Linked DNA regions of Halorhodospira halophila. The protein of the gene in region 3 binds, or shares a complex with, the protein of the main gene of each other region. Links are inferred from orthologs where the notes say so. Each region holds a gene or a part of one and is shown on either strand. Other genes may lie near its edges. The genes, in order: pnp, eno and rne.

The links.
Region 1: the proteins of rne (region 3) and pnp are in contact, whole or in part, in a cryo-EM structure (PDB 9QH0), measured with the Escherichia coli proteins. The link is inferred for Halorhodospira halophila from one-to-one orthologs.
Region 2: the proteins of rne (region 3) and eno are in contact, whole or in part, in a solved structure (PDB 2FYM), measured with the Escherichia coli proteins. The link is inferred for Halorhodospira halophila from one-to-one orthologs.

What each region holds. Positions count from the first base shown.
Region 1 is NZ_NHSN01000025.1:17,530-21,578, forward strand. Bases 360-3,322 are described here. They hold pnp (polyribonucleotide nucleotidyltransferase), read right to left. Parts: upstream 2,904-3,322; coding sequence 816-2,903; downstream 360-815. Other genes in these bases: CCR79_RS09400 (isochorismatase family protein), read right to left, coding at 360-715; rpsO (30S ribosomal protein S15), read right to left, coding at 2,944-3,213. In the rest of the region: CCR79_RS09395 (Y-family DNA polymerase), read left to right, coding at 1-57; more of CCR79_RS09400, read right to left, coding at 65-359; tRNA pseudouridine(55) synthase TruB, read right to left, coding at 3,341-4,049. UniProt on the Escherichia coli protein: Involved in mRNA degradation. Catalyzes the phosphorolysis of single-stranded polyribonucleotides processively in the 3'- to 5'-direction. Also involved, along with RNase II, in tRNA processing.
Region 2 is NZ_NHSN01000018.1:128,955-132,847, forward strand. The notes cover bases 1,087-3,893. They hold eno (phosphopyruvate hydratase), read right to left. Parts: upstream 3,230-3,893; coding sequence 1,943-3,229; downstream 1,087-1,942. Other genes in these bases: ispD (2-C-methyl-D-erythritol 4-phosphate cytidylyltransferase), read right to left, coding at 1,087-1,634; ftsB (cell division protein FtsB), read right to left, coding at 1,631-1,903; kdsA (3-deoxy-8-phosphooctulonate synthase), read right to left, coding at 3,245-3,893. Also shown: tRNA pseudouridine(13) synthase TruD, read right to left, coding at 1-418; ispF (2-C-methyl-D-erythritol 2,4-cyclodiphosphate synthase), read right to left, coding at 415-903; more of ispD, read right to left, coding at 903-1,086. UniProt on the Escherichia coli protein: Catalyzes the reversible conversion of 2-phosphoglycerate (2-PG) into phosphoenolpyruvate (PEP). It is essential for the degradation of carbohydrates via glycolysis.
Region 3 is NZ_NHSN01000001.1:50,755-55,206, forward strand. The notes cover bases 290-3,655. They hold rne (ribonuclease E), read right to left. Parts: upstream 3,301-3,655; coding sequence 490-3,300; downstream 290-489. Other genes in these bases: CCR79_RS00225 (low molecular weight protein-tyrosine-phosphatase), read left to right, coding at 290-422. Also shown: more of CCR79_RS00225, read left to right, coding at 1-289; CCR79_RS00235 (RluA family pseudouridine synthase), read left to right, coding at 3,710-4,452. UniProt on the Escherichia coli protein: Endoribonuclease that plays a central role in RNA processing and decay. Required for the maturation of 5S and 16S rRNAs and the majority of tRNAs. Also involved in the degradation of most mRNAs.

The DNA.
Region 1 (4,049 bases), on a different replicon or contig from region 3:
GTCTATCGCGACCACCGCCCTCCCTACGGCTGGCACCTGCACGGCTTCTTCGCCTGAGAACGCCTCACGGCGCCCCGCTGACAACCTCCACGCCCGCAGCCTGCAGCGTCCGCTGCACCGAGGCGTCGTTGCTGGCATCCACCGGACGGGTCAGGTCCCACAGGAAGTGCACCCGGAAGCCGGCCCGGGCACCATCCTCCGCGCTCCAGAGCGCGCAGTAGTCCCGCGCCAACCCGCAGACGTAGATTTGCTCGACACCGAGTTCGCGGAGATAGCCGGCCAGCCCCGTCGAGGGTCGCCGCCCATCGGGCGCGAAATTCTCGCGGAAAGCGCTGTAGGAGTCGACCAGCGGGTCGGTGGCCTTGCGCAGCACAAGATCCGCGTAGCGCCAAGGGATCCCGTCGTGCAGGGCCGCCCCGGGCGTGTCCTGTACACAGTGATCGGGCCACAGCACCTGCTCGACACCGTGGAGCTCAATCACCTCGAAGGGGGAACACCCCGGATGGCTGGAAGCGAAAGAGATATGCCCCGGCGGATGCCAGTCCTGAGTAGCTACCACGTAGCGCACGGGCGCCCGCTCGAGCAAGCGGGCAATGGGGGCTACGACTTCTTCACCGCCCTGGGTCGGCAACGCGCCGCCGGGCATGAAGTCCGGCTGGACGTCGACGACGAGCAAAGCCGCGTGCTCGGCGTCTCTAGGTTGGGCCTCGACCACTGCAACCTCCCGGGGATCGGTCGGTGTCCCCTTATCAGGGTAGCCGCCGCGGCGCCGGCAGCAAGCCAGCGCCGCAACGACTGCAGCGGTCGGTTCGTGGTTACTCTTCCTCGACCGCCTTCATGGACAGCCGGATCCGGCCCTGCCGGTCCACCTCGAGCACCTTGACCCGTACCGAGTCGCCCTCGGCCAACTCGTCGGCGACGTTCTCGACCCGGTTGTTGGAGATCTGAGAGATGTGCACCAGACCGTCCCGGCCGGGCAGGATGTTGACGAAGGCCCCGAAGTCCATGAGCTTCGCCACTTTGCCCTCGTAGACCTTGCCCACCTCGACATCGGCGGTCAGCAGCTCGATGCGCTTCTTCGCCTCCTCGGCCGCGGCCTTGTCGGCGGAAGCGATGGTCACTACGCCCTCGTCGCTGATATCGATGTTGGTGCCGGTCTCCTCGGTCAGGCCACGGATGGTGGCACCGCCCTTGCCGATGACGTCGCGGATCCGCTCCGGGTCGATCTTCATGGTCAGCAGACGCGGGGCGTACTCGGACATCTGCTCGCGCGGCTTGTCGATCACCCGGTTCATCTCGTCGAGGATATGCAGCCGACCCGAGCGCGCCTGCTCCAAGGCCCGCTCCATGATCTCGCGGGTGATCCCGTCGATCTTGATGTCCATCTGCAGCGCGGTGACACCGTCCTTGCTGCCGGCCACCTTGAAGTCCATGTCCCCGAGGTGGTCCTCGTCACCGAGGATATCGGTCAGGACGGCGAAGTCGTCGCCCTCCTTGATCAGCCCCATGGCGATCCCCGCCACCTGGGCCTTGAGCGGTACACCGGCGTCCATCAGCGACAGGCTGGTGCCACAGACGGTGGCCATCGATGACGAGCCGTTGGATTCCGTAACCTCGGAAACCACGCGGATGACGTAGGGGAACTCTTCGTCCGAGGGCATCACGGCTTCGACGCCGCGCTTGGCCAACTTGCCGTGGCCAATCTCCCGCCGCTTCGGCGAGCCGATGAAGCCGGTTTCACCAACACAGTAGGGCGGGAAGTTGTAATGCAGCATAAAGGGCTCGCGGCGCTCGCCCTCCAGGGCGTCGATGACCTGGGCGTCCCGGCCGGTCCCCAGGGTGCTGACGACGATCGCCTGGGTCTCACCGCGGGTGAAGATCGCCGACCCGTGCGTCCGCGGCAGCACGCCTGCCTGAACGTTGAGCGGGCGCACGGTCTGGTTGTCGCGGCCGTCGATGCGCGGATGGCCGGCCAGAATCCGGCCCCGGACGATCTTCTTCTCCAGCGTCTTGAACGCCTCGCCGACCTCGCCGGCGCTCCAGCCTTCGCGCTCTTCGTCCGCCAGCTCCTCGATGGCCCTATCCCGCAGGGCGCCGACCCGCTCGCTGCGCTCCTGCTTGTCGGCGATCTGGTAGGCCGCCTCGAGCTCCGGGCGCACCCGATCGGCCACGGCCGACTCCAGCGACTCGTTCTTCTCAGGCGGCTGCCAGTCCCACCGGGGCTTGCCGGCCTCGGCGGCCAGGTCGTTGATGGTGTCGATGGCCACCTGCATCTGCTCGTGGCCGTAGAGCACGGCATCGAGCATGGTGCTTTCGGGCAGCAGGTTGGCCTCGGACTCGACCATCAGCACGGCATCGCGGGTACCGGCGACCACCAGATCCAGGTCCGATTCGGCGGTCTGACTGAAGGTCGGGTTGAGGACGAACTCACCGTCCAGGTGCCCGACCCGGCAGGCCCCGATGGGCCCCTCGAACGGGATGCCGGATAGCGCCAGCGCCGCCGAGGTGCCGATCATCGCCGGGATGTCGGCATCAACCTCGTCGTTGAGCGAGAGCACCGTGGCGATGACCTGGACCTCCTGGCGGAACCCCTCGGGGAAAAGGGGCCGGATGGGCCGGTCGATCAGGCGGCAGGTCAGGGTCTCCTTCTCGGAGGGACGACCCTCGCGCTTGAAGAAGCCCCCCGGGATGCGCCCCGCCGCGTAGGTGCGCTCCTGGTAGTTGACCGTCAGCGGCAGGAAGTCGCGTGCCGCGGCGGGGTCCTTCTTGCCGACCACGGTGACCAGGACCACCGTGTCCGCCATGTCCACCAGGACGGCGCCATCGGCCTGTCGGGCCACGCCCCCGGTCTCCAGGGTCACCTGATGCTGACCGAACTGGAAGCTCCGCTTGACCGGGGTCAGGGATAGCTGGCTCTCGCTCATCGTTTTTTACCCCTTGCGCTTACTTGCGAATGCCGAGACGCTCGATGACGTCCTGGTAGCGGCTCCGATCCTTGCGCTTGAGGTAATCGAGCAGCTTGCGGCGCTGGCTGACCAGCTTGAGCAGGCCCTGCCGAGAGTGGTGGTCCTGCTTGTGCACCGAGAAGTGCTCGGTAAGGTGCTGGATACGCGCCGAGAGCAGCGCGATCTGCACCTCGGGCGACCCGGTGTCCGACGGAGAGCGCCGGAACTGCTCGACGATCTCCGATTTTTTCTCAGCATTCAGCGACATGTACGACTCCTGACCTATACGCTCGATTTCGGCCTGTCCATAAAGGCCGTTAGTGTAGCCCTCGCGGGGGCAAAGGAACAAGAATTCACCCGCGAGCGGCGGGAAACTGCGCAGCGGGCTTCTCCCGTCAGCGGCGTGCTACCAGGCGCTTGGGCCCGATGCGGCCATCATCCAGGGCCTGCCCCATGCCCAGGAAGTTGCCGGCGCGATCGTACAGCCGCAGCCAGCCCTCGCTGGGAGCCTTGGGGACGAAGACCGGCTGGCCCTGAACCACGAAGTAGGCGAGATCGTCGGCGAGCTCAACCCCGGTGTACTGCTGGAGGGCCGAGTCCATGGGAAGCAGCGTGGCGTCCAGCGCCTCCCGCCCCTGCTCGGCGCGTGCGGCGAGCATCTCCTCGGTCCACATCGCCGGGTCCTGGTACGGCCCGAGCCCCAGCCTGCGCAGCGCGCAGACGTGGCCGACGGTGCCCAGCGCCTCGGCGATATCCTCGGCCAGCGTGCGGATGTAGGTTCCCTTGGAGCAGTGCACCGACAGCTCCAGCTCATCCCCGCGGACGGCCAGAAGCTGCAGGTCGTAGATCTCCACCCGTCGGCGCTCGCGCTCGACCTCGACCCCCTGACGCGCCAGGTCGTAGAGCCGCTGCCCCTGGTGTTTGATGGCCGAATACATCGGCGGCAGCTGCTCGATGGACCCGCGAAAATCGGCCAGGACCGGCTCGACGCTCTCCGGGTCCAGCCCCGGGACCTCGGCACGGTCGCGTTCGGTGCCCTCGGCGTCCCCGGTATCGGTGGCCACGCCCAGCTTGCAGGTGACCACGTATCTCTTATCCGCGTCG
Region 2 (3,893 bases), on a different replicon or contig from region 3:
CCACCGCCCGGCGCGGCGCGGACACGTTGCGCATAAGCAGGCTGAAGCGGTTGCCGCTGAGCGCTCCGCGCCGCAGCTTGCGGGCATTGCGTGTGGCGCTGACGACCTCCAGGCCGTCGTCCAGGCAGCCCGGCGCGAGGGCCGGGCATGGCTTCGGCGCGTGAACGGAGAACCACTGCGTGGTGACCGCGTGCCGGTCCTTGAGGCCGGCGAAGCTCACCGCACCCCGCGCCACGCCGGCCTGGGATGCCAGCAGCCGGGCGACCGCCTCGGTGGTCCAGCCCCTCTTGCGAATCTGGAGCAGGCAGTGCTCTCCACCGCCGGAAGGCCGGAACGGGAGGATTTCATCCACCCGGAAGTCCTCGGGACAGGCGCGCAGTCGCGCCGTACCCAGGGGACCGCCGAAGGCCCGGATCAACCCCGCCCCGGGGCCGATTCCACCAGGACAACGGCCATCGCGGCGACCCCCTCGCCACGCCCGGTGAAACCGAGCCGCTCGCTGGTGGTCGCCTTGACGTTGACCGCCCCGGGCGCCAGCTCCATGGCATCCGCCGTGGCCTGCCGCATGGCATCGATGTAGGGGGCCAACTTGGGGGCCTGGGCAATCACGGTGCCATCAACGTTCACCGGCACCCATCCAGCCTCCGCGGCCAACCGCAGCGTCGATGCCAGCAGCCCGGTGCTGTCCGCATCCCGCCAGCGCGGGTCGTCGTCCGGAAAGTGGCGGCCGATATCCCCCAGTCCACACGCTCCGAGCAGGGCATCGGTGACCGCGTGCAAGAGCACATCGCCGTCCGAGTGGGCCTCCAGCCGCTTGTGGTACGGAATGGCCACCCCGCCCAGCCGAAACCCCTCGCCCTTGCCGCCGAAGCGATGAACATCAAAACCCTGCCCGACACGAATCACGCCGTTCGCTCCCTCTCTGTGGCCGCCCGCTGCGCCGCGAGCACGGCGGCAGCCAGATCCAGGTCAGCCTGGTGAGTGATCTTCAGATTGCCGGCCTCGCCGGTCACCAGACGCGGGTGACCGCCGTGCCACTCCACAGCCTGCGCCTCGTCGGTGACGGCGACACCGGCCGCAAGGGCCGCATCCAGTGCCGCGGAAAGACGCTCCAGCGGGAAAAGCTGCGGCGTCTGCGCCTGCCATAGCCCGTCCCGAGAGACGGTGGCATCCACGCACCCCGCGGCGGCACGCTTGAGGGTATCGCGCACGGGGGTCGCCAGCAGCGCCCCATCGGCGGCCGGGCCACCCTCCTCGATCAGCCGGTCCAGCTCCGCCGCGCTGAGACAAGGACGCACGGCATCGTGGACCAGCACGCGGTCCTCCGGCCCGGCGATCCCGCTTAGGTAATCCAGGGCCGCCCGCACCGAATCGCGCCGCTCGGCGCCTCCATCAACACGGTGCACGGGCTTGTCCGGCAGCTCGTCGGCCAGGCCCAGGGCATTCCAGTAGCCGTCGTCGGCAGCCAGCGCCACGACAGCCCCGGCTACCTTTGGGTGCCCGAGCAGGCGCTCCAGGGCCCAGCCGATAACGGGCCGACCCAACAGCGAACGGTACTGCTTGGGGCCATCCCCGCCCCCCATACGCCGACCGACACCCGCCGCCGGTATCACCGCCCAGTAGCGCGCCATCACTCCTCCACGACCTGGTAGAAGACCTCATCCTGACGGATCATGCCGAGCTCATAGCGTGCCCGCTCCTCGAGGGCCTCCGTGCTCTCCTTGAGGTTTTCCACCTCGGCTGCCAGGGCCTCGTTGCGCGCCTCGGCCCGCTCGTTCTCCGCCTGCTGCGCGGCGACTGCGCTGCGCAGCTCAAGCAGGCCGGGGATGCTGGCCTGCCCGAACCAGAGCTGGCCCTGCAGCAGGATCAGCAGCACGCCGAGCAACCCGTTCACCCAACGCATGGCGCCCTCCCGCGACGGCCCCACGCGGTGGTCACCGGCCTACCCCTGCTCGGGGCGGAGCGCGTCGCGACCCGCGTAACGGGCATCGTCGCCAAGCTCCTGCTCGATGCGCAGCAGCTGGTTGTACTTGGCCACCCGATCCGAGCGGCACAGCGAACCGGTCTTGATCTGGGTCGCCCGCGTCGCCACGGCCAGATCGGCAATCGCCACATCCTCGGTCTCGCCCGAACGGTGGGAAACCACCGAAGTGTAGCCGGCCTCGTCGGCCATGCGGATCGCCTCCAGCGTCTCGGTCACCGTACCGATCTGATTGAGCTTGATCAGGATCGAGTTGGCGATGCCGCGATCGATCCCCTGGCGCAGGATCTGCGGATTGGTGACGAACAGGTCGTCGCCCACCAGCTGCACCCGGTCCCCGAGGCGCTCGGTTAGGATCTTCCAGCCGTCCCAGTCGGACTCATCCATGCCGTCCTCGATGGAGACGATCGGATACCGGTCGACGAGCTGCGCCAGGTAGTCGGCAAAAGAGGCCGCATCGAAGTCACGACCCTCGGAGGCGAGTCGATAGCGGCCGTTGCTGTGGAGCTCGGAGCTCGCCACGTCGAGAGCCAGGGCCACCTGCTCACCAGGCTGATAGCCGGCGCGCTCCACGGCCTCGATGATGGCCTCCAGCGCCGCCTCGTTGGAGGGCAGATCCGGGGCGAAGCCACCTTCGTCGCCGACGGCCGTGGAGAGTCCGCGCTCGTTGAGGACCTTCTTCAGGGCGTGGAAGATCTCGGCGCCACAGCGCAGGGCCTCGGAGAACCGATCGAACCCGAGGGGCATGATCATGAACTCCTGGATGTCCACGCTGTTGTCGGCGTGCTCACCGCCGTTGAGGATATTCATCATCGGTGCCGGCAACTGAGCCGAGGAGCCCTCCTGCTGGAGGTGGCGGTAAAGGGGCAGTCCGCGGCTGCGCGCCGCCGCCTGGGCCACGGCCATGGACACGGCGAGGATGGCGTTGGCACCGAGGCGGTCCTTGTTGGGGTTGCCGTCAAGCTCGATCAGCTGCCGGTCCAGGGCGGCCTGATCGTCAGCACTGACGCCCTGCAGCGCCTCGCGGATGGTGGTATTGACATGCTCCACCGCGGTGCGCACCCCCTTGCCGTTGTAGCGCGCTCCGCCGTCACGCAGCTCCACCGCCTCACGGCTGCCGGTCGAGGCCCCGGAGGGGACCGCGGCGCGGCCGAAGCTGCCGTCATCCAGCCAGACATCCGCCTCGACGGTGGGGTTGCCGCGGGAGTCCAGTACCTCGCGGCCGATGACACGCTCGATGTTCGCCATGATTCAGTCGCTCCTTCATTGCTCGGCGAATCCCCGCTCCTTGACCACGCGATCCAAGGCGATCAGCGTCTCAAGGAGTTCGCGCATCCGCTCCAGTGGCCACGCATTCGGGCCGTCGGACAGCGCGCGTTCGGGATCCGGATGGGTTTCCATGAACAGCCCCGACACGCCGGCAGCCACCGCGGCCCGCGCGAGCACGGGAACGAACTCCCGCTGGCCGCCCGAGGCGTGACCCTGGCCACCGGGCAACTGCACCGAATGCGTGGCGTCGAAGACCACCGGCGCCTCGGTGTCACGCATCACGGCCAGCGCCCGCATGTCGGAGATCAGGTTGTTGTAGCCGAACGATACCCCGCGCTCGCAGACCAGAATCTGCCGATTGCCGGTGGCGCGCGCCTTGTCGACGACGTGAGCCATATCCCAGGGGGCGAGGAACTGCCCTTTCTTCAGGTTGACCGGGAGCCCGCAGGCGGCCACCCGCTGGATGAAGTTGGTCTGGCGACAGAGAAAGGCCGGGGTCTGGAGGGCATCGACCACGGAGGCGACCTCGTCGAGCGGGGTGTCCTCGTGGACGTCGGTGATCACCGGCACCCCAAGCTCGCCGCGCACCCGCTCAAGTACCCGCAGCCCCGCCTCCATGCCGGGGCCGCGATAGCTCTGGGCC
Region 3 (4,452 bases):
CGGAGGGGGTGCTGCGCCAGCGCCTGCGCGAGGAGGGACTTGACCACCACGTGGACCTCGACTCCGCGGGCACCCATGACTTCCACGTCGGCAAAGGGCCGGACCAGCGCGCCCAAGAGGCCGCGCGGCGGCGCGGGGTCGACATCAGTGACCTGCGTGCCCGCCAGGTGGAGCGCTACGACTTCCAGGAGCACGATCTGATCCTGGCTATGGACGAGGCCAACCTCGGCATCCTCCAAGCCGATTGCCCGCCGAAGCACAAGCACAAGCTCGGACTCTTTCTCGATTACGCCCGCACCCGCAGTGAGCGGGAGGTGCCCGACCCGTACTACGGCGGTGAGCGCGGTTTCGAGCACGTGCTCGACTTGATCCAGGATGCCGCCGATGGGCTGATCGACGAGGTACGCCGGAACCAGGGCTAGTCACGAAAGACTGCGGGCGGCGTGACGCCGCCCGCAGTCAACCGTTATTGGGCGGATAGGGCGGCGGTTACTCGGCCTTTTCCGCCCCTTCACCTTCCGCGTGGGTCGAGGTGCGATCATCGCTGGTTGGTGATGATGCCTCGGTTCCGGATGTAGAAGCCTGCTTCGGTCGGCGCGGACGCCCCGAGCGGACCTGTTTGCGCCCGCCGTTGCCCTGGGCCGCATCGTCGGCGCTTCCCCGGGGCGCGGGGCCAGCAGACGGCTGTGAGGGCTGTACATCCCCGGTCTCCGCGCTCGGGGTAGGGGCGGTCTTCTCCGCTTTCGCCTCCGCGTGGGTGGCGGGCTTCTGTTCCGCGCGCGCCTTTCCGTTGTCCCCCGGTTTCCGGTTCCCCTTGTCTGGCCGCGGGGCATCTTGCTGCCCGCCCGCGCTCGGGGGCTGTGTATCCGCCCGGTCCGGCGCGTTTGCAGGTTTGTCCGGCGTCTTCTCCGCATCCGCGCCCGCCGGCGTGGAAGTGGCGGGCGATGCGGCAGCCGCCGGGTCAGGTGCCGGGGATTCCGGCCCCGTGTCGCCGTTCTCCTCCGCGCCTGAGGCGGTGGTGGATCCGTCGGCGTGCTCGTTGCCGTTGCTGGAGCGACGGCGCCGGCGACCCCCGCGGCGCCCGCGGCGGCTGCGACCGCTGCGGGCGGAGCGGGCTTCGGCGTTGCGGGAGGTGTCGTCCTGACCCGCTGCCGCCGAGGGGGTGTCCTGCCGGGTGCTGCCGCTGTCAGCGTCCGTGGTCTGGGCATCGTCCTCCGGGGGCTCGGCGGTGGCCTCAGCCTTGCCGTTGCCACCGGCATTCTTGCGCTTGCCGCCCGTGGAACGCCCTTTGCCGCCGTTGCCACCGTGCCCCTTGGTCTCATCCGGGGCGCGGGGCGCTTCGCTCGACGCGCCCTTCGACGGGCTCTCCTGCTCGTTTTGCTGCTGACCGTTGCCGCCCTCGCTGGCACCACCGCCGGGGCTGCGTCGACTCCGGCCGCCGCCGCGGGAGCGGCCACCGCGCCGGGTTCCCCGTCTGTTCTGGCCGGTGCTGGAGCCGTTGCCATCACTGGAGCTCCGCTCGCTCCGGGACCGTGGCTTCTTCTCGCGTCCGGAATCCCCCTCTTCGGTGCGCTCGTCGCCGGGCGCGCTCTGGAACAGCAGGCCGCGGAGACGGCGGAAGATCGAACTCAGCGGGGCATCCTCCTCCTGGTGGCCATCCCCGGCTGCAGCGTCCGATGTTTGTTGCGATTCCGGCGCGGGCGCCGGCGCGCTGGGGGTTACACCCTGCACGGCGGGTGCCGGTGGCCGGCTGGCCGGCAGGCCCGCTTCGATGACGGTCGGCTCCGGCGCGGGTGTCGCCAGGTTGTAGCTGGAGCCGCTCTGCTCGAGCCCCTCGTCGGTACGCACGCGCTGGACGTCGTAATGCGGGGTCTCCAGGTTGCGGTTCGGGATCAGCAGGACGTGCACGCCGTAGCGGTGTTCGAGCTCGGCGATCTGGGCCCGCTTTTCGTTGAGCAGGAAGGTGGCGACCTCGATCGGGAGCTGGGCGAGCACGCGCCCGGTCTTCTCCTTCATCGCCTCTTCCTCGATGATGCGCAAAATCGACAACGCCAGGGACTCGACGCTGCGCACCGTGCCCTGGCCGCCGCACCGACCGCAGACCTCTTGGTGGGCCTCACCAAGCGAGGAGCGCAGGCGCTGCCGGGACATCTCCAGAAGGCCGAACCGGGAGATTCGCCCGATCTGCACCCGGGCCCGATCCGCCTTGACCGCCTCACGCAGCCGATTCTCCACCTCCCGCTGGTGGCGCGGCGGACCCATGTCGATGAAGTCGATCACGATCAGGCCACCGAGGTCGCGCAGGCGCAGTTGCCGGGCGATCTCGTCGGCGGCCTCGAGGTTTGTGTTAAGCGCCGTCTCCTCGATGTCAGCACCCTTGGTGGCGCGCGAGGAGTTGATGTCGATGGAGATCAGCGCCTCGGTATGGTCGATGGCGATCGCACCGCCGGAAGGGAGGCGCACGTCCCGCTGGAACGCCGACTCGATCTGGCTCTCGATCTGGTAGCGCGAGAAGAGGGGCACCGGGTCGGTGTATTGCTTGAGCTTCTGCCGGTTGTACGGCATGACCTGCTCGATGAAGTCGCGCGCCTTGGCGAAGACCTCGTCGTCATCAACCAGGATTTCGCCGATGTCCGAGCGGAGATAGTCGCGCAGGGCGCGGATGATGACGTCGCTCTCCTGGTAGACCAGAAACGGAGCGGCGCGCTCGGCGGTGGCGTTCTGGATGGCGTCCCAGAGCTTGAGCAGGTAATCCAGGTCCCACTGGAGCTCTTCGGTGCTGCGCCCCACGCCCGCTGTACGCACGATCAAGCCCATGCCCTCCGGGACATCGAGCTGGCGCAGGCTTTCACGAATCTCGGCGCGATCGGAGCCTTCGATCCGGCGGGACACGCCGCCGGCCCGGGGGTTGTTCGGCATGAGCACCAGGTAGCGCCCGGCCAGGCTGATATAAGTGGTCAGCGCGGCGCCCTTGTTGCCACGCTCCTCCTTATCGACCTGGACGAGGACTTCCTGGTTTTCGCGCAGGCCGTCTTTCGGCGTGTTCCGCTGACCATCCGCCGAGGTGAAGTAGGCGGGCGCGATTTCCTTGAAGGGCAGAAAGCCGTGGCGCTCCGCACCGTACTGGACGAACGCGGCCTCCAGGCTCGGCTCAACCCGGGTGATGATCCCCTTGTAGATGTTCGCCTTTTTCTGCTCGCGGGAGGGCGCCTCGATGTCGAGATCGTAGAGGATCTGGCCGTCCACCAGCGCAACGCGCAACTCTTCCGGCTGAGTTGCGTTGATCAGCATTCTTTTCATGGGTGCGCAATCTCCGCAGCCCTGCCGCCATCGCTTCCAGGCCGCCGGACAGGACGGACCGGTACGTCGGCGTCGTATCTGGCCACGCCACCAAGGGCCGCTCGGGCGACATTGGTGGCGCCGACCAGGCGGCGAGCCAGACCATCCAGTGCGACAGATCCGTCCGTGTCATCCGCGCTCGACTCCTGTTGAAGGGGCGCAGGGCTTGTTGGTCGTGGTCAAGTGGCCCGCGCCGCGTCCGGGCGCGGGCCCGTTGTCTCGTTCTGGTGCTGCAATCAGTGCCGCACGAGGTGCGACACTGCATGAAACCCGTCGTCGCGGATCCCGGCTTAACCGGTCGCCACGTGCGGCTAATTGTATCAGTGACTTGCGTCACCCTTCAAATTTCTTCTTTTGCTAAAATTTCCGAATGAGTGCCTCTGATCCCAAGGTTCGACACCATCAGGTACTGGCCGAAGAGGCCGGGCAACGAATCGACAACTTCCTCCTGCGCCAGCTCAAGGGCGTTCCGCGCAGCCGGATCTATCGCCTGCTGCGCAAGGGGGAGGTCCGGGTCGACGGGGGGCGGGCGCGGCCCACGCGCCGCCTGAGCACCGGGGAGGTGGTGCGCATACCGCCGGTTTCGGGGCAGCGTCAGCCCGCTGAGGTCGCTTCCGGCGGGCTGCCCGACGGCCTAGAGGCGCGACTGCGCGATGGGGTCCTCTACGAGGATGAACGGCTGCTAATCCTGGACAAGCCGTCGGGGCTTGCTGTGCATGGCGGTTCTACCGTGCGTGTCGGGTTGGTCGAGGCGATCCGGGGTATTCGGCCAGACCTTCCCTTCGTTGAGCTGGTTCACCGGTTGGACCAAGAGACCAGCGGTTGCCTGATGTTGGCCAAGCGGCGCTCCACCCTGCGTCGGCTCCACGAGCAGCTTCGCCAGGGCAAGGTGGAAAAGCATTACGCCGCGCTTCTGGCCGGGCGGGTGCGTGGGGCGATGCCGGTGCGGGTGGACGCGCCTCTGGAGCGCCTGCCCGGCGCACCGCGGGATCGCCAGGTGCGCGTCAGCAAGCAGGGGCGGGCGGCGGTGACCGAATTCCGCCCGGTACAGCGGTGGGTGCGGGCGACTCTGGTCACTGCGCGGCTGGAGACCGGACGCACTCACCAGATCCG